DNA from 2 places in the Streptomyces sp. NPDC002671 genome. Region 2 is predicted to be linked to the other one. Evidence: riboswitches for the same ligand, from Rfam matches in the RefSeq annotation. Region 2 holds a riboswitch; the other holds the start of a gene.
The links. A riboswitch is a leader RNA that binds a small molecule or an ion and turns the genes downstream of it on or off. The one in region 2 is predicted to bind S-adenosylmethionine.
Positions count from the first base shown of each region.

Region 1: another riboswitch for S-adenosylmethionine. It lies ahead of thrC (threonine synthase); the one in region 2 lies ahead of ACWD35_RS15185 (aminotransferase class V-fold PLP-dependent enzyme).

Region 1 covers NZ_JBSFVU010000005.1:126,134-137,321, reverse strand. The annotation lists gene ACWD35_RS09405 (hypothetical protein) at 1-180, shown strand, start outside; gene ACWD35_RS09400 (Uma2 family endonuclease) at 240-920, shown strand; gene ACWD35_RS09395 (hypothetical protein) at 923-1,498, shown strand; gene ACWD35_RS09390 (NADH:flavin oxidoreductase) at 1,518-2,648, opposite strand; gene groL (chaperonin GroEL) at 2,869-4,491, opposite strand; gene ACWD35_RS09380 (cold-shock protein) at 4,809-5,015, opposite strand; gene ACWD35_RS09375 (MoaD/ThiS family protein) at 5,437-5,715, opposite strand; gene thrC (threonine synthase) at 5,712-7,007, opposite strand; SAM riboswitch class I at 7,026-7,167, opposite strand; gene ACWD35_RS09365 (glucosyl-3-phosphoglycerate synthase) at 7,340-8,284, shown strand; gene ACWD35_RS09360 (alpha,alpha-trehalose-phosphate synthase (UDP-forming)) at 8,384-9,820, shown strand; gene otsB (trehalose-phosphatase) at 9,808-10,641, opposite strand; gene ACWD35_RS09350 (DUF3263 domain-containing protein) at 10,694-10,918, opposite strand; gene ACWD35_RS09345 (hypothetical protein) at 10,954-11,188, opposite strand, start outside.
Region 2 covers NZ_JBSFVU010000008.1:272,504-283,691, reverse strand. The annotation lists gene qcrA (cytochrome bc1 complex Rieske iron-sulfur subunit) at 1-794, shown strand, start outside; gene qcrB (cytochrome bc1 complex cytochrome b subunit) at 791-2,422, shown strand; gene trpD (anthranilate phosphoribosyltransferase) at 2,556-3,620, shown strand; SAM riboswitch class IV at 3,712-3,828, shown strand; gene ACWD35_RS15185 (aminotransferase class V-fold PLP-dependent enzyme) at 3,998-5,359, shown strand; gene ACWD35_RS15180 (Lrp/AsnC family transcriptional regulator) at 5,395-5,676, opposite strand; gene ACWD35_RS15175 (rhomboid family intramembrane serine protease) at 5,673-6,416, opposite strand; gene ACWD35_RS15170 (hypothetical protein) at 6,582-6,821, shown strand; gene ACWD35_RS15165 (NYN domain-containing protein) at 6,860-8,203, shown strand; gene ACWD35_RS15160 (NlpC/P60 family protein) at 8,416-9,453, shown strand; gene ACWD35_RS15155 (NlpC/P60 family protein) at 9,687-10,706, shown strand; gene ACWD35_RS15150 (hypothetical protein) at 10,736-11,188, shown strand, end outside.

The DNA of each region.
Region 1 (11,188 bases), on a different contig from region 2:
TGCGGTGTGCCGGGGCGGCCGGAGGCGTTGCCGGGCGGGTTGTGCCGGGAGTGCCAGGGCGCGCCCCCGCCCACCCGGGCTCACTCCAACGCGCCCCTGCCTGCGTCCGCAATCCATTCCTACGCAGCTGAGATGCGTGCTGCGATCGGCCTACGACGACAAGAAAGGACGCCCGCATGACGGCTCCTACGGTCCGACGAGATCACTCCGGGGCACCATGGAGGGGAGGAGGCGACGCCATGACCCCTGACACCGCTGAGCGCCCGCAGATGTCCGTCGAGGACTTCGAGGAACTCGTCCGGAAGGCACCAAGGGAGCTGCGCAACCGGCTGGAGTTCCTGGGAGGACGGCTCTGCGTCCGGCACGGGCCGCTCGATGTCGAGGAGTTCGAGGAGCTGGAGGCCGCCGCCCCGGAAACCGTGCGGCTGGAGTACATCAACGGAAAAGTCGAGGTCAAGGCAGTGCCGGACGGGAAGCACACGTCGATCTTCATGTGGCTGCTCCGCCAGTGCATGCAGCAACGCCCCGACCTCGACCTCGCGCCCGAGCGAGGTGTCAAAGCCGAGGCCTACCGCAAGGGTCGGGCCCGCACCGACGGCTTCCTGGCGCCGGTCGACCACTTCGTGCGCGACGGTGAATGGTCAGTGCCCGACGGCGCCCTCATGGCCGTAGAGATCACCTCCCACGACCGGGACACCAACCAGCGCGACCGCATCGACAAGCCCAAGGGCTACGCCGAAGCCGATACCCCCGTCTATCTCCTCATCGACCGCGACCATCACTCCGTCACTGTCTTCAGCGAGCCGAAGGACGGCCGCTACCTCCAGTCTCCCCGCTACCCGTGGGGCGCTACCGTCGAACTGCCGCCCCCGGTCGGCATCACACTGGACACGGAGAAACTGAAGGACTACGCGGACTGACCATGAACCACGCCCAGCTCACCGCCCTAGGACGGGCCCTTCGCGTGCTCGGGGAGCACGGGGAGGCGCTCAGCGCCGATACGCCGGACTCGCGGCTGCACGAGATCAAGGCTGATCTGCGGCGGGCCCTCGACCTGGTAGAGGAGAGCGTCGCGGCCGGGGCGCCCACCACCCGGTGCCCGGAGCACCCGCAGGGGCCCGTGGATGAAAGCGCACCTGATCTGTGTCTGCTCTGTGAGACCCGGCGCCGGGCCGCCCGGCGGTCGGAGTTCCAGGGCGGCGGCAGGCCGCAGAGCACCGAATCCCCGGTATCCGCCCCCTCCCGCTACGGCGTCCGTGGCGACCGGCCGCAGCCCCAGCAGCGGTGGCTGCCGGAGCTGTGGAACGGGCAGGAATGGCAGCTGTGCGGGACGCCCCGGCGGGACCGGCGCGAGGCCGAGGCGTATCTCGCCGCCCAGCGACGCGGGTCGCGGCCCGCCATGGCCTACCGGCTGGTCCATGAGTTCACCGACTACGAGGTGCTCCGGATCTGGGGCACCCCCGTGCGCGTCGACATCGAGCCCATGGGCAACCTGTAGGCCCGGGCCCCGCTGAGGGTCAGCTCAGGGTCTTCAGCGCCGCCGCGTCGTACGGCTTCAGCTCGTCGAAGCGGTCGGCCAGGACCTTCGCCGCCCACTCCGGGTCCTGGAGCAGCGCGCGGCCCACGGCGACCATGTCGAACTCGTCCGCCTCCAGGCGGTCCAGCAGGTTGTCGATGGCCTTGACCGGGGAGCCCTCGCCCTGGAACGCGTTGACGAAGTCGCCGTCGAGGCCGACCGAGCCGACCGTGATGACCGGCTTTCCGGTGAGCTTCTTCGTCCAGCCGGCCAGGTTGAGGTCGGAGTCCTCGAACTCGGGGAGCCAGTAGCGGCGGGTGGAGGCGTGGAAGGCGTCGACGCCGGCCGCGGCCAGCGGGGTCAGGATGGCCTCCAGCTCCTCGGGGGTCTCGGCGAGACGGGCGTCGTACTGCTGCTGCTTCCACTGCGAGTAGCGGAAGATGACCGGGAAGTCCGGGGAGACGGCCTCGCGGACCGCCGCGATGATCTCCGCCGAGAACTTGGTACGGGCCACCGCGTCGCCGCCGTAACCGTCCGTACGGCGGTTCGTGCCCGCCCACAGGAACTGGTCGAGCAGGTAGCCGTGGGCGCCGTGCAGCTCCACGCCGTCGAAGCCGATGCGCTCGGCGGCGGCAGCGGCCTCCGCGAAGGCGGCGATGACGTCGTCCAGGTCCTGCTGGGCCATGACCTTGCCGGTCACCTCGGCGTCCGCGCTGACGAGACCGGACGGGCCCATCGCGGGGGCGTCCGGGAAGGGGGCGTCGCCCTGGTTGCGGACCATGCCGATGTGCCACAGCTGCGGAACGATCGTGCCGCCCGCCGCGTGCACGTCCTCGGCGACCTTCGCCCAGCCCGCGAGCTGCTCCTCCCCGTGGAACCGCGGAACGCGGTCGCTCTGCCCGGCCGAGTCGTGGCCCACGTACGTGCCCTCGGTGACGATCAGACCCACACCGGCGGCGGCCCGACGGGAGTAGTACGACCGGACGTCCTCACCGGGGATGCCGCCCGGGGAGAACATGCGCGTCATCGGGGCCATCACGATCCGGTTGGGAACGGTCAGGCCGTTCAGCGCGATCGGGCGGGACAGGATCTGGGCCGCGCGGGACGCGGCGGCGGTCGTCGTGACGGTCACGTGGGGGCTCCTCGGAACGGATCAACCGGCTGGTATGTGCATGCGCATTGATGCAGATGCTTAAGTAACCGAAGTATGGCGTCCTGCATTCCGCGCACCTATGGACCGTGGTGTGATCCCGGACACTCGAACCGCGCTCTTGAAACGCCCGAGGGCGGCACCCCCTGTCGGAACAGGGGGTGCCGCCCTCGGTAAGGACGTTGATCAACCTTCAGGTCGATCAGAAGTCCATGTCACCGCCCGGCATGCCGCCGCCGGCCGGGGCCGCGGCCTTCTCCGGCTTGTCGGCGATGACGGCCTCGGTGGTGAGGAACAGCGCGGCGATGGAGGCGGCGTTCTGCAGCGCGGAACGGGTCACCTTCGCCGGGTCGATGATGCCCTCGGCGATCATGTCGACGTACTCGCCCGTGGCGGCGTTCAGACCGTGGCCGACGGCCAGGTTGCGCACCTTCTCCACGACGACGCCACCCTCGAGACCACCGTTGACGGCGATCTGCTTCAGCGGGGCCTCCAGGGCGAGACGGACGGCGTTGGCGCCGGTTGCCTCGTCACCCTCGAGCTCCAGCTTCTCGAAGACGTTGGAGGTCTGCAGCAGGGCCACGCCACCACCGGCGACGATGCCCTCCTCGACGGCCGCCTTGGCGTTGCGGACGGCGTCCTCGATGCGGTGCTTGCGCTCCTTCAGCTCCACCTCGGTGGCGGCACCGGCCTTGATGACCGCGACACCGCCGGCGAGCTTCGCCAGGCGCTCCTGCAGCTTCTCGCGGTCGTAGTCGGAGTCGCTGTTCTCGATCTCGGCGCGGATCTGGTTCACGCGGCCCGCGACCTGCTCGGAGGAACCGGCACCGTCGACGATGGTGGTCTCGTCCTTGGTGATGACCACCTTGCGGGCCTTGCCCAGCAGGTCGACGGTGGCGTTCTCCAGCTTGAGGCCGACCTCCTCGGAGATGACCTCGCCGCCCGTGAGGATGGCGATGTCGCCGAGCATGGCCTTGCGGCGGTCACCGAAGCCCGGGGCCTTGACGGCGACGGACTTGAAGGTGCCACGGATCTTGTTGACGACCAGGGTCGACAGGGCCTCGCCCTCGACGTCCTCGGCGATGATCAGCAGCGGCTTGCCCGACTGCATGACCTTCTCCAGCAGCGGGAGCAGGTCCTTGACCGAGGAGATCTTGGAGTTGGCGATGAGGATGTACGGGTCCTCGAGCACCGCCTCCATGCGCTCCATGTCGGTCGCGAAGTAGGCGGAGATGTAGCCCTTGTCGAAGCGCATGCCCTCGGTGAGCTCAAGCTCGAGGCCGAAGGTGTTGCTCTCCTCGACGGTGATGACGCCTTCCTTGCCGACCTTGTCCATGGCCTCGGCGATCAGCTCGCCGATCTGGGTGTCGGCGGCGGAGATGGACGCGGTGGAGGCGATCTGCTCCTTGGTCTCGACGTCCTTCGCCTGCTCCAGCAGGGCGGCGGAGACGGCCTCGACGGCCTTCTCGATACCGCGCTTCAGGGCCATCGGGTTGGCGCCGGCGGCGACGTTGCGCAGGCCTTCCTTGACCAGGGCCTGGGCGAGCACGGTCGCGGTGGTCGTACCGTCACCGGCGACGTCGTCCGTCTTCTTGGCGACTTCCTTGACCAGCTCGGCGCCGATCTTCTCGAACGGGTCCTCGAGCTCGATCTCCTTGGCGATGGACACACCATCGTTGGTGATCGTGGGGGCGCCCCACTTCTTCTCGAGGACGACGTTGCGGCCCTTGGGGCCGAGCGTCACCTTCACGGCGTCCGCGAGCTGGTTCATGCCGCGCTCGAGGCCGCGCCGCGCCTCCTCGTCGAACGCGATGATCTTGGCCATGTGAAGTGGTCCCTCCAGGACTGGGGGTGATTCCTTCGGACCGCGCCCGCGCCCGCGACGGACGGCTCGCCGACCCCGTGGTTCCTTGCCCCACTTGGCCTGCGGGCCTCACCGACCCGGTCCTTCGTTGTCACTCTCACCTTCAGAGTGCTAACGCAATGATTAGCACTCGCCCCTGTCGAGTGCAAGCTGCTCTCGGGGATTCGCAGGTGAGCAGCGGCGTCACAGAGCCCGGGCACGCCGAAGGGCTCGTACCCCGGGAGGTACGAGCCCTTCGACGATGAACAGAAGAACGTCGCTGTCAGTCGACGCGTGCTTCAGCTGGTCGCCAGCCGGACCATGTCCGCCTGCGGGCCCTTCTGGCCCTGCGAGATCTCGAAGTCGACCCGCTGCCCCTCTTCCAGGGTGCGGTAACCGTCCATCTGGATCGCGCTGTAGTGGACGAAAACATCCGCACCACCGTCGACCGCGATGAAGCCGTACCCCTTCTCCGCGTTGAACCACTTGACGGTGCCCTGAGCCATGCCTAACTCCCCTATTACTGGCCCTTGCACAGATCCACACTTCGCGGACCCGGGTCAGACCTCGCCCCCCAGAATTGGTCGGGGGCGTGCGCCGGAACGCGTCGACCGCGGCTGAATGTATCTGTCCAACTGCCGTCTGCAACAGGTCAATCGGACGAGAAATCTGGACGAGCGGCATCCGGAATGTGGCGTGAATTCGCCTGAATTCAGGGCAAGTCGGGCCCCGTAAAGGCAACAAAAGCCGCATAAAACCCGTGCATTTTGGCTGCTTCTTGTCGGGCATGCGGCATGAATCCAGGGCTGCTGGCCCGTGGGCCAGGAGCGCGTTCCCCAACTCTACCGCGCTCAATCACGCAGAATTGCCCCCTCCGTTTCTCTCACGGACGGGGCAATTCAATGAACAGTGTGTGACTCAGGCGCCTCAGCAGCCGCCGGCGACCGCCGGAATGATGGAGACGCCGGCACCGTCCGGGGTCGCCGTCTCCAGGCCCTGCTCGAAGCGGACGTCGTCGTCGTTCACGTAGACGTTCACGAAGCGGCGCAGCTTGCCCTGGTCGTCCAGCACGCGCGCGGCGATGCCGGTGTGGTTCTTCTCCAGGTCCGTGATGACCTCGGCGAGGGTCGCACCCTCGGCCGGGACCTCGGCCTGGCCACCGGTGTACGTGCGCAGGATGGTGGGGATACGAACGGTCACACTCATGCGAGACCAGCCTCTCGGAAGGAGTCCAGGTTCGGGCGGATCGTAGCGGTCAGGCCCGTGCCTGCGACCGCGTCGAGGGTCTTGAGGCCGTCGCCGGTGTTGAGGACGACCGTGGTGAGCGACGGGTCCAGGACGCCGTTCTCGATCAGCTTCTTCGTGACGCCGACCGTCACACCGCCCGCCGTCTCGGCGAAGATGCCCTCGGTCTGCGCGAGCAGCTTGATGGCGTCCACGACCTGCTCGTCCGTCACGTCCTCCACCGCACCGCCGGTACGGCGCGCGATGTCCAGGACGTACGGCCCGTCGGCCGGGTTGCCGATCGCGAGGGACTTGGCGATGGTGTTCGGCTTCTGCGGGCGTACGACGTCGTGGCCGGCCTTGAAGGCCGCCGACACCGGCGAGCAGCCCTCGGCCTGCGCGCCGAAGATCCTGTACGGCCGGTCCTCGACCAGGCCGAGCTCGATCAGCTCCCGCAGACCCTTGTCGATCTTCGTGAGCTGGGAGCCGGAGGCGATCGGGACCACGATCTGGTCCGGCAGCCGCCAGCCGAGCTGCTCGCAGATCTCGTACGCCAGGGTCTTGGAGCCCTCCGCGTAGTACGGCCGCAGGTTGACGTTGACGAAGCCCCAGCCCTCGCCGGCCGGGTCGCCGATCAGCTCGGAGCAGAAGCGGTTCACGTCGTCGTAGTTGCCCTCGATGCCGACGAGTTCACCGCCGTAGACCGCGGCCATCACGACCTTGCCCTGCTCCAGGTCGTGCGGGATGAACACACAGGAGCGGAGGCCGGCGCGGGCGGCGGCGGCGCCGACGGCACCTGCCAGGTTGCCCGTCGAGGAGCAGGAGAGGGTGGTGAAGCCGAAGGCGCGGGCGGCCTCCAGGGCCTGGGCGACCACGCGGTCCTTGAAGGAGTGCGTCGGGTTGCCGGAGTCGTCCTTCACGAACAGGCCGCCGGTGACGCCGAGTTCACGGGCGAGGTTGTCGGCCTTGACGAGCTTGGTCCAGCCGGGGTTCAGGTTCGGCTTGTCGGCGACGTCCGCCGGGACCGGGAGCAGCGGCGCGTAACGCCAGATGTTCGCGGGGCCCGACTCGATGCGCCCCCGCAGTTCCTCGGTGTCGTAGGCGGAGAAGTCGTAGGCGATCTCCAGCGGGCCGAAACACTCCTCGCAGGCGAACACCGGTCCGAGCGGCACGCGGTGACCGCACTCGCGACAGCTCAGGGCCGCGGCGGGGCCGAGGTCTACGGTGGAGGTGCCGGCGGAATCGCTGGTGGTTGCAACTGTCTGCACAGCCATGTGAGGCGAGGCCCTTTCTCCTCATCTTCCTCACGACGCATCTCGCCGTGAGACGGATTTGGCACCTTCCCGAGCCGGGAGCCTCGCTGGAGAACGAGAACCGACTGGAGGGTTGCCGGGGCTTCATCGGGCCGTGTCCCTCTGCCCCTCTGGATGAGCGGTATGCGGTTGTGTGATGCGGTTGTCCGTCAACGCGCGCGACCCCCGACATGCGATGGTCATCGGCGTTGTTCAAGACTGTAACCGAAGGCCACGAGAGTTGAGATAGTCGTCCGAACCGCGAGATGGATCACACGGCGACGTGTGGCCGTGACAGTGAGGAGTCGCAGACCGTGCTGGAAGAAGTCGAGCGCTGGCTGGCCACCCGCTCCTGGTCCGTGACCGATCGGCCCCTCCACCAGATCCTGTCCGCCAGGCAGCGTACCGGCCAGTCCGTCTCCGTCGTGCTGCCCGCGCTGAACGAACAGGAAACGGTCGGCGACATCGTCGCGGTGATCCGCCGCGACCTCGTGGAACAGGTGCCGCTGGTCGACGAGATCGTCGTCGTCGACTCCGGGTCCACCGACCGCACCTCCGAGGTCGCCGCGGCGGCCGGCGCCCGGGTCGTCCACCGCGACGACATCCTGCCGCGCATCCCGGCCGTCCCCGGCAAGGGCGAGGTGCTGTGGCGCTCCCTGCTGGTGACCAGCGGGGACATCATCTGCTTCATCGACGCCGACCTGCGGGAGTTCTCCTCCGACTTCGTCTCCGGAATCGTCGGCCCGCTGCTCACCGAGCCGGACGTACAGCTGGTCAAGGCCATGTACGACCGTCCGCTCGGCGGCGCTGCCGGCCAGGGCGGCCGGGTCACCGAACTCATGGCCCGCCCGCTGCTGAACATGCACTGGCCGCAGCTGGCCGGTTTCGTGCAGCCGCTCGGCGGCGAGTACGCGGCCCGGCGCTCGCTGCTGGAGCAGCTGCCGTTCCCGGTCGGGTACGGCGTGGAACTGGGCATGCTGGTGGACGCGCTGCACCTGGTGGGCCTGGATGCCCTCGCCCAGGTGGACGTGGGGGTGCGCAAGCACCGGCACCAGGACGGACAGGCGCTGGGCCGGATGGCCGCCGCGATCTACCGCACGGCGCAGCTGAGGCTCGCCCGCGGGCACCTCGTCCGGCCGTCGCTGACCCAGTTCGAGCGGGGCGAGGACGGGTTCGAGCCGCGCACGTACTCGGTGGACACGGAGGAACGGCCGCCGATGACGGAGATCGCGGAGTACGCGGCGCGGCGGGTGGCGTGAGCGCCGGGTGGCGTGAAAACGGGGCATCGGCTGTATACGGCCGCTCTTCGGGGCGGACCGTACGTTTGAGCGTTTACGGGCCGGGCTAGGTTGAGGACCATGGCTTCCGTGCGCGGTGCTGAGGTGCTGGTCGCGTCCAATCGCGGCCCGGTTTCGTACGAGGTACGCCCCGATGGCGGGGCCGGCACGCTGCATGCCAAGCGGGGCGGCGGCGGGCTGGTCTCGGGGCTGTCGGCCATCGGGCCGGACACGGACGCGGTGTGGGTGTGCGCCGCGCTGGGCGACGGCGACCGGGAGGCCGTACGGCGGGCCGAGGGCGGCCGGCTGCCGGGCGCGGACACCGGCGGACAGCAGGTCCGGATGCTGGACATCGACGCGACCGTGTTCTCCGACGCGTACAACGGCATCGCCAACTCGGTGCTCTGGTTCGTCCACCACATGCTGTACCAGACCCCGCTGGAGCCGGTCTTCGACGCGGAGTTCCGGCGGCAGTGGGCGTCGTACGAGGCCTACAACCGGGCCTTCGCCGAGGCGCTGGCGGAGGAGGCGGCCGAGGGTGCGGCGGTACTGATCCAGGACTACCACCTGGCGCTCGCCCCGCGCATGCTCCGGCGGCTCCGCCCCGACCTGCGCATCGGCCACTTCTCGCACACCCCGTGGGCCCCGCCGGACTACTTCCGGCTCCTGCCCGACGACATCGCCGCCGAGCTGCTGAGCGGCATCCTCGGCGCGGACCGGGCCGCGTTCCTGACCCGCCGGTGGGCGGATGCGTTCACCGACTGCTGTCACGCCGTGCTGGGGCCGGGGATCCCCTCGGGTACCCGGATCGGCGTACACGGGCTCGGCGCGGACGCGGACTTCCTGCGGGAGCGGGCGCACCGGCCGGACGTGGACGAGCGGATGGCTGCGCTGCGGGAGGAGATCGGCGAGGGGCGCCGGACGATCGTCCGGGTGGACCGCACCGAGCTGTCGAAGAACATCGTGCGCGGGCTGCTGGCGTACCGGCAGCTGCTGGCGGACCACCCTGAGTGGCGCGAGCGGGTGGTGCACCTGGCGTTCGCCTATCCGTCCCGGCAGGATCTCGCCGTCTACCGCGACTACACCGCGGAGGTGCGGCGCGTTGCGCAGGAGATCAACTCCGAGTACGGCACGACGGGTTGGATGCCCGTCGTACTGCACGTCAAGGACGACTTCGCGCGGTCCCTGGCCGCGTACCGGCTCGCCGACGTCGCCCTGGTCAATCCCATCCGGGACGGGATGAACCTGGTCGCCAAGGAGGTGCCGGTCGTCTCCGACGAGGGGTGCGTGCTGGTGCTGTCCCGGGAGGCGGGGGCGTATGAGGAGCTGGGCGAGGATGCGGTGGTCGTGAACCCGTATGACATCGGGGGGACGGCGGAGGCGTTGCACTCCGCGCTCACCATGCCGACGGATGAGCGGGCGGAGCGGACCAAGAGGCTGGCCGCTGCTGCTACGGCGCTGCCGCCTGCTCGGTGGTTCCTGGACCAGCTGGGTGCACTGGACGATCAGTCCAGCTGATCTGCCAGGGTCCTCAGCAGGGCTACGACCCCCTCCGGGCCGTCCACCACCACATCCGCTCGTTCCGCCAGTTCCGTGACCTCCGTGCTGCCGCTGCAGATCAGGAGGCCGGGGATGCCTTCGGAGCGGAGTTTGTCCACTGCCGCGTAGGCGGGGAGGTCGCCCAGGTCGTCGCCTGCGTAGACGACGCACTCGGCGCCGGTGGAGCGGACGTGGTCGAGGAGGGCTACGCCCTTGTCCGTGCCGGGTGGGCGCAGTTCCAGGACCATGCGGCCGGGCTCGACGATCAGGCCGTGCCGGGTGGCGAGGTCGGCGAGGGGTTCGCGCAGGGCCTCGAAGGCGGCCTCGGGGTCGTCGGCGCGGCGGGTGTGGACGGCGACCGCGCGGCCCTTCTCCTCGATCCACACGCCCTGCCAGGCGCCCATCTTGTCCAGGAAGCCGGGCAGCTCGGCGCGGACCGCGGCCACGCCGGGGTGCGGGGCCGGTGCGTTGACGGTGCTGGTGACCGCGTCCCAGCGCTCGGCGCCGTAGTGGCCGAGGACGACGAGGTGTGCGAGTCCGGGGACGCCGGCGAAACCGCCGTAGCGCACCGCGACCCCCGCGGGCCGGCCGGTGATGACGGCGACGGAGGCCACCTTCGGGGCGAGGGCGGCGAGCGCGGGAACGGCGTCGGGGTGGGCGCGGGCCTGTTCCGGGTCGGCGACGATCGGGGCCAGCGTGCCGTCGAAGTCGAGGGCGATCGTGGCGGTACGGGGGCTTGCCAGCAGCGCCGCGAGGCCGTCCCGGCCGGGTTGGGTCGCCGGGGTCGGGATGGGATCCATACCGCGACACTATCCAGCGCGGGCCGGTCTCACGCCTGGGTCTCGGGCACGTTCAGCGTTCGCCTCGCCGGGCCTCCCTCACCCGGCGCAGGCGGTTCACCGTCACCGGGTCGTGCGCCAGCGCCCGCTCGTCGTCCAGCAGGGCGTTGAGCAGCTGGTAGTAGCGCACCGGCGCCAGGCCCAGCTCCTCACGTATCGCGCGCTCCTTGGCGCCGGGGCCGGAGAAGCCCCGGCGCTCCAGCGCGAGGATGGCCTGTTCGCGGTGGCCGAGTTCCATGTCGGCCACCGTAACTCCGGGCACCGACAACCGGCTCAGCCGGCGGTGGCGGCGCTGCTGTCCGCCGCCGTGGCCGTCGCCTGGAGACGGGCGAGGACACCGGAGGGGCTGCCGCCGGGGGTCACTGCCTGGCCGATGTCCTGCTTCACGGCCGCGCTGACCGCCGCCCAGGAGGTCTTGCCGGCCGGGTACAGCTCGGAGGTGGGCAGCTGGTCGAGGAAGGGCTGAAGGGTCTTGTCGGGGGCGGAGTCCGACTCGCTCATGGCCAGG
Region 2 (11,188 bases):
CGATCGGTCACCTCAGCGCGATGAACTTCGCGCTGGGTCTGACCCTGGGGCTGTCGCTGTTCTGCACCGGCGCGGCTGCGGTCCACTGGGCCCGCACGCTGATGTCCGACGTGGAGATCACCGACGAGCGGCACGCGATCGAGGCCGATCCCGAGACGCGGGCCAAGATCATCGAGGACTTCCAGCTGGGCACCCGGGAGTCGGGTCTCGGCCGGCGCAAGCTGATCCGCAACACGATGATCGGCGCGCTGTCCGTGGTTCCGCTCGCCGGTGTCGTGCTGCTGCGCGACCTCGGTCCGCTGCCCGGCACCTCCCTGCGCCACACGCTGTGGGCGAAGGGCAAGCTCCTCGTCAACATGAACACCAACGAGCCGCTGCGTCCCGAGGACGTCGCCGTCGGTTCGCTGACCTTCGCCAAGCCCGAGGGCCTGGAGGAGACCGACGAGGACTTCCAGAACCAGATCGCGAAGGCGGCCCTGATGATCGTCCGGCTGCAGCCGGACAACATCAAGGACAAGCGGGAACTCGACTGGTCGCACGAGGGCATCGTCGCCTTCTCGAAGATCTGCACCCACGTCGGCTGCCCGATCTCGCTGTACGAGCAGCAGACGCACCACGTGCTGTGCCCGTGCCACCAGTCCACCTTCGACCTTACCGACGGGGCCCGAGTCATCTTCGGTCCCGCCGGTCACGCCCTGCCGCAGCTGCGCATCGGCGTGAACGACGAGGGTTACCTCCAGGCGCTCGGCGACTTCGAGGAGCCGGTCGGTCCTGCATTCTGGGAGCGCGGATGAGTACTACCACCACTGAGTCTTCGCGCGAGAAGGCCTCGGGCGGCCAGCGCGTCGCCGACTGGATCGACGGCCGCGTCGGGCTCTACACCCTGTCCCGCAGCAACATGCGGAAGGTCTTCCCCGACCACTGGTCGTTCATGTTGGGTGAGGTCTGCCTCTACAGCTTCACCATCATCATCCTCACGGGCATCTACCTGACCCTGTTCTTCCACCCGTCGATGAACGAGGTGGTCTACCACGGCTCGTACGTGCCGCTGCAGGGTCAGCTGATGTCGGAGGCGTTCAGCTCGACGCTGCACATCTCCTTCGATGTGCGCGGTGGTCTGCTCGTCCGGCAGATCCACCACTGGTCGGCGCTGATCTTCCTCGCCGGCATGTTCGTGCACATGATGCGCGTGTTCTTCACCGGCGCGTTCCGCAAGCCGCGTGAGGTCAACTGGCTGTTCGGCTTCACGCTGTTCGTCTGCGGCATGTTCACCGGCTTCACCGGTTACTCGCTCCCGGACGACCTGCTCTCCGGCACCGGTGTCCGCTTCATGGAGGGCGCGATCCTGTCCGTGCCGATCGTCGGCACGTACCTGTCGTACTTCCTCTACGGCGGCGAGTTCCCGGGCCACGACTTCGTGGCGCGGTTCTACTCGATCCACATCCTGCTGCTGCCGGGCATCATGCTCGGCCTCGTGGCGGCGCACCTGATCCTGGTCTTCTACCACAAGCACACGCAGTACGCGGGTCCGGGCCGGAACGAGAAGAACGTCGTCGGCATGCCGCTGCTGCCGGTCTACACGGCCAAGGCCGGAGGCTTCTTCTTCCTGGTCTTCGGTGTCATCGCGGCCATCGCCGCGGTCGCGCAGATCAACCCGATCTGGGCCATGGGCCCCTACCGCCCGGACCAGGTGTCCACCGGCGCCCAGCCCGACTGGTACATGGGCTTCGCCGAGGGTCTGATCCGCTTCATGCCGGGCTGGGAGATCAACCTGTGGGGCCACACGCTCGTCCTGGGCGTGTTCATCCCGCTGGTCCTCTTCCCGCTGGTCCTGGTGGCGATCGCGGTCTACCCGTTCATCGAGTCCTGGCTCACCGGCGACAAGCGCGAGCACCACATCCTGGACCGCCCGCGCAACGCGCCGACGCGCACCGCCTTCGGTGTCGCCTGGGTCACGATCTACATGATCACGCTGGTCGGCGGTGGCAACGACCTGTGGGCCACCCACCTCGACCTGTCGATCAACTCCGTCACCTGGTTCGTCCGGATCGGCTTCTTCGCCGGACCGGTCATCGCGTTCCTCCTCACCAAGCGGATCTGCCTCGGTCTGCAGCGCCGCGACCGCGAGAAGGTGCTGCACGGCCGCGAGACCGGCATCATCAAGCGCCTGCCGCACGGTGAGTTCATCGAGGTGCACGAGCCGCTCAGCCAGGAGCAGCTGCACACGCTCACGGCGCACGAGCAGTACAAGCCGCTCGCGCTCGGCCCGACGGTCGACAAGAACGGTGTCGAGCGGAAGGTGAAGGGGTCCGAGAAGCTGCGCGCCAAGCTCAGCAACGCCTACTACGGCGAGGACAACCAGATCGAGAAGCCGACTGTCGAGGAATACAAGGAGATCACGGCCGGTCACGGCCACCACTGATCCCCGCGTCGCCACGCCACGGTGACAGGGCCCCGTCCGCAACACGGACGGGGCCCTTCGCTGTGCTCGAGGGTCGATAGGGTGGGAGTACAACTTTGTACGACCCTGTACTGGTACTCACTAGGAGCGGCTCATGAGCGCTGTGACCCCCGCTGGAGGCGACACCGCGGCGGGCCGTTCCTGGCCCGCCCTGCTGAACGGTCTGCTCGACGGCCGGGACCTGAGCGCCGACGACACCGCGTGGGCGATGGACCGGATCATGCGCGGTGAGGCGACCGACGCGCAGATCGCCGGGTTCGCCGTGGCGCTGCGGGCCAAGGGACAGACGGTGCAGGAGATCACCGGCCTGGTCCGGACGATGTACGCGCACGCGAACGTGATCGAGGTGCCCGGCCGGACGGTCGACATCGTCGGCACGGGCGGCGACGGAGCGAAGACGGTGAACATCTCCACGATGTCCGCCCTCGTCGTCGCCGGCACGGGCGCGAAGGTCGTCAAGCACGGCAATCGGGCCGCGTCCTCGGCATCGGGGTCGTCCGACGTCCTGGAGCGGCTGGGTGTCAACCTCGATCTGACCCCGAAGCGGGTGGCGGAGGTCGCCGAGGCGGCCGGCATCACCTTCTGCTTCGCGGTGAAGTTCCACCCGGCACTGCGTCATGTGGGCGCGGCGCGCGGACAGTTGGGCATCCGGACCGTGTTCAACCTGCTCGGTCCGCTGACCAATCCGGCGAAGGTGAAGGCACAGGCGGTCGGGGTCGCCGTCGCCCGGGAGGCACCGATCGTCGCGGGGGTGCTTGCCGAGCGCGGCAACTCCTCCCTGGTCTTCCGCGGCGACGACGGCCTCGACGAGCTGACCACCACCTCCACCTCGCACGTCTGGGTCGTCCGGGACGGCAAGGTCTCCGAGCAGTCCTTCGACCCGCGGGACGTCGGCATCGAGCTGGTCCCCGTGTCCGCGCTCCAGGGCGGCGACCCGGCGTACAACGCCGACGTCGCCCGGCGGCTGCTGGACGGCGAGCGGGGCCCCGTACGCGACGCCGTCCTGCTGAACTCGGCGGCGGCCCTGGTCGCCCTGAACCCGACGGACGCCCCGCTGGCCGAGCAGCTCCGGGCCGGCATGGACAAGGCGGCGGAGTCGATCGACTCCGGGGCGGCCAAGCGGGTGCTGGAGCGCTGGGTGGCCGCCAGCAACGCCTAGGCCCTGTCGTCCACCGAGTGGCGCGAATGTCGTCCCGCGATCCGGACACGGGTTGCGGGACGACGATCACTTCCCGTACGTTCCTGTACCAGGTCATGAGTGACAGTCATGAGGCCCCGGCCGACTGTCCGGCAACCCTCCGTCCGTGGCGGGGTGCCCCGGGTGAAGACCAGGCCGTAGGCAGTGAGGTCTACGGCAAGCGCGGACCCCTCGCACGCTTTCGACAAGTGTGGGGCCAGGGGTCCTGGTCATCGAGGGAGTCTCCCGTGAGCAAGCGAATGCGATAGGGCCGCCGAGCCCCGCCTCCGCATCCCCTTCTTCTCTTTCCGGCCCGTCTCTCACGGGCTCTTCTCGCCTGCCTCTCACGGGAGTTCGCCATGTCCGTCTCCACCGCTGCCGCCGACCAGTCCGTTTGTACCCCTCTGCCTGTTCTGGGCCGGGATGTCACCGTCCCGCTCGTCACGGGCGGCGAAGTCGCCTACGCCGCGCTCGACTACGCGGCCAGCGCCCCCGCCCTCCAGCGCGTCTGGGACGACGTGGCGGCCTACGCGCCCTACTACGGCAGCGTCCACCGCGGCGCCGGCTACCTCTCCCAGCTCTCCACGGACCTGTTCGAGAACGCCCGCAAGACCGTCGCCGAGTTCCTCGACTGCCGCGAGACCGACCAGGTGATCTTCACCCGTTCGACCACGGACTCCCTCAACCTCCTGGCCCGTACGCTCCCCGCCGACTGCCAGGTCTTCGTCTTCGAGACCGAGCACCACGCCTCCCTGCTGCCCTGGCAGGACGCCCAGGTCACCTACCTCGACGCCCCGCGCACCCCGCAGCAGGCCGTCGAGACCCTGGAGCGGGCCCTGGCCGACCGTGACCCCTACGGCCCGGCCCTGGTATGCGTCACCGGTGCCTCCAACGTCACCGGCGAGCTGTGGCCGGTGCGCGAGCTGGCCGCCGCCGCCCACGCCCAGGGCGCCCGGATCGTCCTGGACGCCGCCCAGCTGGCCCCCCACCACCCGCTGAGCGTCCGTGACCTGGACGTCGACTGGGTCGCCTTCTCCGGCCACAAGCTGTACGCCCCCTTCGGCTCCGGCGTCCTGGCCGGCCGCGCCGACTGGCTCCGGGCTGCCGAGCCGTACCTCGCGGGCGGCGGCGCCAGCCGCAAGGTCACCCGGCGCCAGGACGGCGGTGTGGACGTGGAGTGGCACGAGAGCGCCGCCCGGCACGAGGCGGGCTCCCCGAACGTCATCGGCGCCTACTCCGTCGCGTCGGCCTGCAAGGCGCTCACCGAGGCCGGCTGGGACACCCTGGTCGCCCGTGAGCAGGACCTGATCGCCCGGGTCCGCGCGGGCCTCGCCGAGGTCCCGCAGGTGAGGGTGCTGTCCCTCTTCGGCGACGACGCCCCGCGCGTGGGCGTGCTCTCCTTCGTCGTCGACGGCTGGAACAGCTCCCACTTCGCCGCCGCGCTCTCCGCCGAGTACGGCATCGGCGTCCGCGACGGCCTCTTCTGCGCCCACCCGCTCGTCCACACCCTGCTGGGCAGCGACCCGCAGACCCAGGGCGAGTGCGGCGCTCCGGAAGCCGCACCCGGCGAGAAGTCCCTCAACGCCATCCGCGTCAGCTTCGGCGCGGGCACCCCCGACGAACACGTCGAGCGCTTCGTCACCGCGGTGAAGGAACTGATCACCGAGGGCGCGAAGTGGACGTACAGGACGGAGGAAGGCCGCTGCGTACCGGCGGTCTGAGTTTCCGAGTGCCTGGTGAGGCGGTGTTCAGACGGTCAGGACTCCAGTCCGATCGAGAACGCCGCCTCAAGGTCATGCTGCGAATACGTCCGGAACGCAACGTGCGTGTCCGTGGCCTCGACCCCCGGAATCTTGCTGATCCGCCCGGGAATCACCTCGGCCAGATCCTCGTGCTCCCGCACCCGCACCATGGCGATGAGATCGTACGTACCGGTGACGGAGAACACCTCGCTCACCGAATCCAGCGAAGCGACCTGCTCCGCGATCTCCGGAATCCGGTCCACGCTGGTCTTGATCAGAACGATCGCGGTGATCACGGCTGTTTCTCTCCCTCGGTGACCGGAGCTGGGGTGGCTTTCACTCTAGTCCCACGTCCGTACCGCACCCACGCATAGACGAACCCCAGGCCGAAGCCGACCAGGTGCGCCAGGTACGCCACCCCCGGCCCCTGCGTGGAGTGCCCCGCCGCCGCCCACTGCAGCGCCGCCCAGAACGGCAGCACGATCCATGCGGGGAACCGCATCGGCAGGAAGAACAGGAAAGGGAGCAGACTGGTGACGCGGGCGCGCGGGAACAGGTACAGGAACGCTCCGAGGACCGCCGAGATCGCTCCGGAGGCGCCGACCAGCGACTGTTCTGAGGTGGCGTTGGCGGCGGCGTACCCGAGCAGCGCCAGGTAGCCGCAGCCGACGTAGAACAGGGTGAACTCGACGCGGCCCATGCGCTCCTCGGTCAGTGCGCCGAAGACGAAGAGGAACAGCATGTTGCCGAGCAGATGCACCCAGCTGCCGTGCACGAACAGTGCCGTGGCCGGGGTGAGGGCCTCCCGGGCGGGCCCCTCGAACAGGTCGGCGGGGACCACGCCCCAGTGCCGGAAGTACGCCCGTTGCGCGGCGAACAGCGCGTCCCCGGTGCCGTACGCCCCGGTGAGCCCGGAGGCCGGTCCCAGTATGAAGATCAGGCCGCACAGGGCGATGAGGCCGTACGTCATGGGTGCCGAGGCGCCCCGGACGGCCCTGAGGGTCCGACCGGCCGCCGTGCTCCGGTTGCTGATCATGAACACAGAGCATGACGTAACGGGACGCAAGCTGACAGACTGCCTCGCCGCCGCGATCGGACGGGCGACGAGTACCCGCCAGGCCGTAGGGTTACGAGCCACACGCGTCGGGCACCGGCGCGGAGCGAGACGAGCACCAGCACGAGAAGGAAGCGAACAGGCACGATGACGGTTCCCCTGCCGACCGCCACGACGCGATGGCGCTGCGTCCTCTGCGGCAACCTCACCCGGTTCGACGTGACCCGCTCGTCGAAGGTCGTCGAGTACGTACACCTCGATCTGGCCGGTGAGCCGACGGTGGAGGAGCGCGAGGTGGTCAGTGAGACCATCGAGTCGGTGCGCTGCCGCTGGTGCAACGCGGTGGATCAGGTGGAACTCGTGGATCGGCCGGGTGCCGACTCCTGAGAGGGAGGCGGCCCCGTACAGGTATTGGGGTGTGACGGATGGTGGAGACCGCAGGCGGGGGGCCGGGCGACGGCACCGCTGAGGTGCTTGACCGTCCGCTGCCCGACGGTGTGCGCCGCCGGGTCGTGCAGATCGTCTCGGACGGCTTCGGCGGTCTGACGGTGACGGAACTGCCCGCCCAGCTCAGGCAGTACGCCCGTTTCGCCCCGAACCGGCGGGCCAAGTTCGCCGGGAACGCGATGGCGACGGCGCTGGAGACCGACCCGCTGTTCCGGCAGCGGATCGGCGAGAAGTTCAGAGAGGCGCAGCCGGAGCTCACCGGCGCCCTCGACTCCGGCTCCCCGCCCCCGGCCGCGGACCCGCTCGACGTGGCGGCTGCGGCCTATGTGCTGCGCCCCACGGGCTGGGTGAAGCTCGTGACCGCGGCCGGCGAGGAGGCCCAGCGGGCGGACGCCGAGCGGGCCGACGAGGAGAGCCGGGCCGAGCTGGAGCGGCTGCGCGAGGAACTGGCGCACGCCCGCGAACAGACCCGGACGGAGACCGAACGGCTGCGCGCCGAGCTGGAGTCGGTGAAGAAGGAAGCCGAATCGCTTCACCGCAAGCTGCGCGCCGCGCTCAGCGACGTCAAGCGCGGGGAGGCCGCGCTGCGCAAGCTGCAGGGCGAGACCGAGGCCGCACGGGCCGAGGGGCAGGCGCAGGTCTCGGCCGCCGAGAGCGAGGCCCGGCGGCTCAAGGGCCGCCTCGGCGAGGCGGAGGCCGCTCTGGAGGCGACCCGCAAGGCGGCCCGCGAGGGCCGCAGCGTGGAGGACATGCGGGTGCGGCTGCTGCTGGACACCCTGCTGGACGCCACCCAGGGCCTGCGCCGGGAGCTGGCCCTGCCGCCGGTCTCCGTGCGCCCGGCCGAGACGGTCGACGCGGTCGAGCCGGGGCGGATGACCCCGAAGGACATCGCGACGCGGGCCCTGTCCGAGAACGACCCCGCGATCCTCGACCAGTTGCTCGCACTGCCTCAGGCGCATCTGGTGGTCGACGGCTACAACGTCACCAAGACCGGCTATCCGCAGATGCCGCTGGAGAAGCAGCGGCTCAGGCTCCTCGGCCAGCTCTCGGCGCTCGCCGCGCAGACCGGCGCCGAGGTGACCTGCGTCTTCGACGGCGCCGAACTGGCCGCGCCGGTGCTGCTCGCGCCGCCGCGCGGAGTGCGCGTGCTGTTCTCCAAGCCGGGGGTCACCGCGGACGAGCTGATCCGGCAGCTGGTGCGCGCAGAGCCGCCCGGCCGTCCGGTCATCGTCGCCTCCACCGACCGCGAGGTGGCCGACGGCGTCGCGCGCGCCGGTGCCCGGCCCGTCGCCTCTGCGGTACTTCTGAAGCGACTGTCCTGAAGGTCCAATGGGCATGCGTAATGCCCGAATTGACCGACCTCTTACGCAACGTAGGGTCAATCGAGCATCACTGAACGTGTGTTGAGTGCAAAGAATGCATTGCGTCACGTGGTTTTTTGCGGCGGGGATTTGATCTGATCACGAGAGGGTCACTAGGGTCGGGCCTCGAACCTCCGAACGGGTGATCACTCACAAGAAGGAGTTCGTCCTCCGTGGCGTCCCACCGTCGACCCAAGCAGCCGAGCCGTACGCGCGTCACCGTGCTGACCACCGCAGCCGCCGCTGCCGTCGTTCTCAGCGCGAACGCCGCCAATGCCGCGCCGAGCGAGAAGCTCAGCAAGGACGAGGTGAAGGCGAAGGTCGACAAGCTCTACGAGCAGGCGGAGCAGGCCACCGAGAAGTACGACGGGGCCAAGGAGAAGCAGCAGAAGCTGCAGAAGGAAATCTCCACGATCCAGGACAACGTCGCCCGCGGTCAGCAAGACCTCAACAAGCTGCGCGACGGCCTGGGTTCGCTGGCCACCGCCCAGTACCGCTCCGGCGGCATCGACCCGTCGGTCCAGCTCTTCCTGTCCTCCAACCCGGACGACTACCTCGACAAGGCCTCCACGCTCGACCAGTTGAGCAGCCAGCAGGTCGAGGCTCTGAAGAAGATTCAGGACAAACAGCGCGAACTCGCCCAGGAGCGGGCCGAGGCCACCGAGAAGCTCAAGGACCTCGCGGCCACCCGCACCGAGCTGGGCAAGAAGAAGACGGAAGTCCAGGCCAAGCTCGCCGAGGCGCAGAAGCTGCTCAACTCCCTGACCGCCAAGGAGAAGGCGCAGCTCGCCGCCGAGCAGGAGCGCGCCAACCGCTCCTCCACCCAGCGGGTGAACCTCGGCGACGCCCCGCCCTCCTCCGGCCGCGCCGCCGCCGCGTTCGCCGCCGCCCAGAGCCAGATAGGCAAGCCGTACGTCTACGGCGCCACGGGTCCCAACGCCTTCGACTGCTCGGGTCTGACCTCCTGGGCCTACGCCCAGGCCGGTGTCTCCCTCCCGCGCACCTCCCAGGCCCAGGCCAACGCGGGCACGAGGATCTACAACCAGTCCGACCTCAAGGTCGGCGACCTGATCATCTTCTTCGGCGACTACCACCACGTCGGCCTGTACGCGGGCAACGGCCAGGTGCTGCACGCCCCGCACACCGGCGCCGTGGTGCGCTACGAGGCGATGAGCGACATGACGTTCGAGTTCGGCGTCCGCATCCAGTAAAACGCTGACAGGGGGCGCCCGAACGGGCGAATCCCGACAACCAAAACTGACTCCACGCCCCGCCCATGACCTGCGTCATAGGCGGGGCGTCACGTTTGCGCGGCCACCGAGGTCTTTGGCCGAGGCCCTTCCGCACGGCTACTGTCTGCCGCGTTTCCCCGGCGCCGGGGCCTCCCCGTCCCCAGGCGCCGGGGGAGCGGTACCTGTTGTCAGCGGAAGGACGTTGGCTTCCCGTGGGCTCTCATCGCCGCCTTGCACCATCCGGGCTCGACCGGGGCGCCGCCGCCCTGTGCGTGCTGACCGCAGCCGCCGGCGCGCTCGGCGCCGTACCGGCGGGCGCCGCGCCGCACGCGGACACCCGGGCCGAGGTGGACCGCCTCTACGAGCAGGCCGAGCAGGCGACCGAGGCCTACGACAAGGCCGCCGAGCGGGCCGGCACGCTGCGCCGCGAGGTGGGCTACGACCAGGACCACATCGCCCGCCAGCAGCAGCGCATCAACACCATGCGGGACCAGCTCGGTTCGCTGGCCGGCGCCCAGTACCGCGCCGGCGGCATCGACCCGGCCGTCGCCCTGCTGCTCAGCGGCGACCCCGCCGACTACCTCGACAAGGCGACCACCCTCGACCGCATCGGCGCCCACCAGGCCGGGCAGCTCCGGGAGTTGCAGTCCGCGATGCGCGAACTCGGCCAGGAGCGCGCCGAGGCCGCCCGGAAACTCGCCGAGCTGGAGCGCAGCCGCAAGGCCGTCGCCGCGCACAAGCGGACCGTGGAGCAGAAGCTCGCCAGGGCCCGGCAGCTGCTCGACGCGATGTCCGCCGCCGACCGCGCCGCCTGGGACCGCGCCTCCCGCGGCAGCCGCGACGGCCTGCCCGACCTCGGCGGCGCCGTCACCCCCGTCACCCCCGACGCCCGCGCCGCCGCCGCGCTGGCCGCCGCCCGCTCCGCCCTCGGCCGCCCCTACGTGTGGGGCGCCAACGGCCCCTCCGGCTTCGACTGCTCGGGCCTGATGCAGTGGGCGTACGCGCACGCCGGCATCCACCTGCCGCGCACCTCGCAGGAGCAGCGCTACGCCGGCCACCGGATCCCGCTCTCCCAGGCACGCCCCGGCGACCTGGTCGTCTACCGCTCCGACGCCAGCCACGTGGCGATGTACATCGGCAACGGCCAGGTCATCCACGCGCCCTACCCGGGGGCTCCGGTGCGCTACGACCCGGTCGGGATGATGCCCGTCTCCTCGGTCACCCGTCCCTGAGCCGGGCCCGCGCGCCGTACGATCGGGAAATGGCTGTTCGCAGACGGGCCCGGCGGGCGTGGCGTACCGCGGCGGCGGGGCTCTGTCTGCTGCTCGTGCCGCCCCTGGCCGGCTGCGCCGGGCAGGGGGCGGACGGTTCGGCGCAGGCCCAGGTGCAGCGGGTGCTGGACCGCCGGTCGGCCGCGCTGCTGGACCACGACGAGACGGCGTACGCCGCGACCGGCATCCGGACCGAGTACACCCGGCTGCGCGCGCTCCCGCTGACCTCCTGGACCTACCGCGTCACCGGGCTGCGCGGCACCGGCTCCGGCGCCACCGCCGAGGCCGAGCTGCGCTATCGCGTCGCGGGCTACGACCAGGCCCCGGTCAGCGCCCGCCGCACCCTCACCCTGAGCCGCACCGCCGACGGGAAGTGGTACGTCACCGCCGACCGGCCCGCGCGCAAGGCCGGGCAGCAGCTGTGGGACCAGGGCACGGTGACC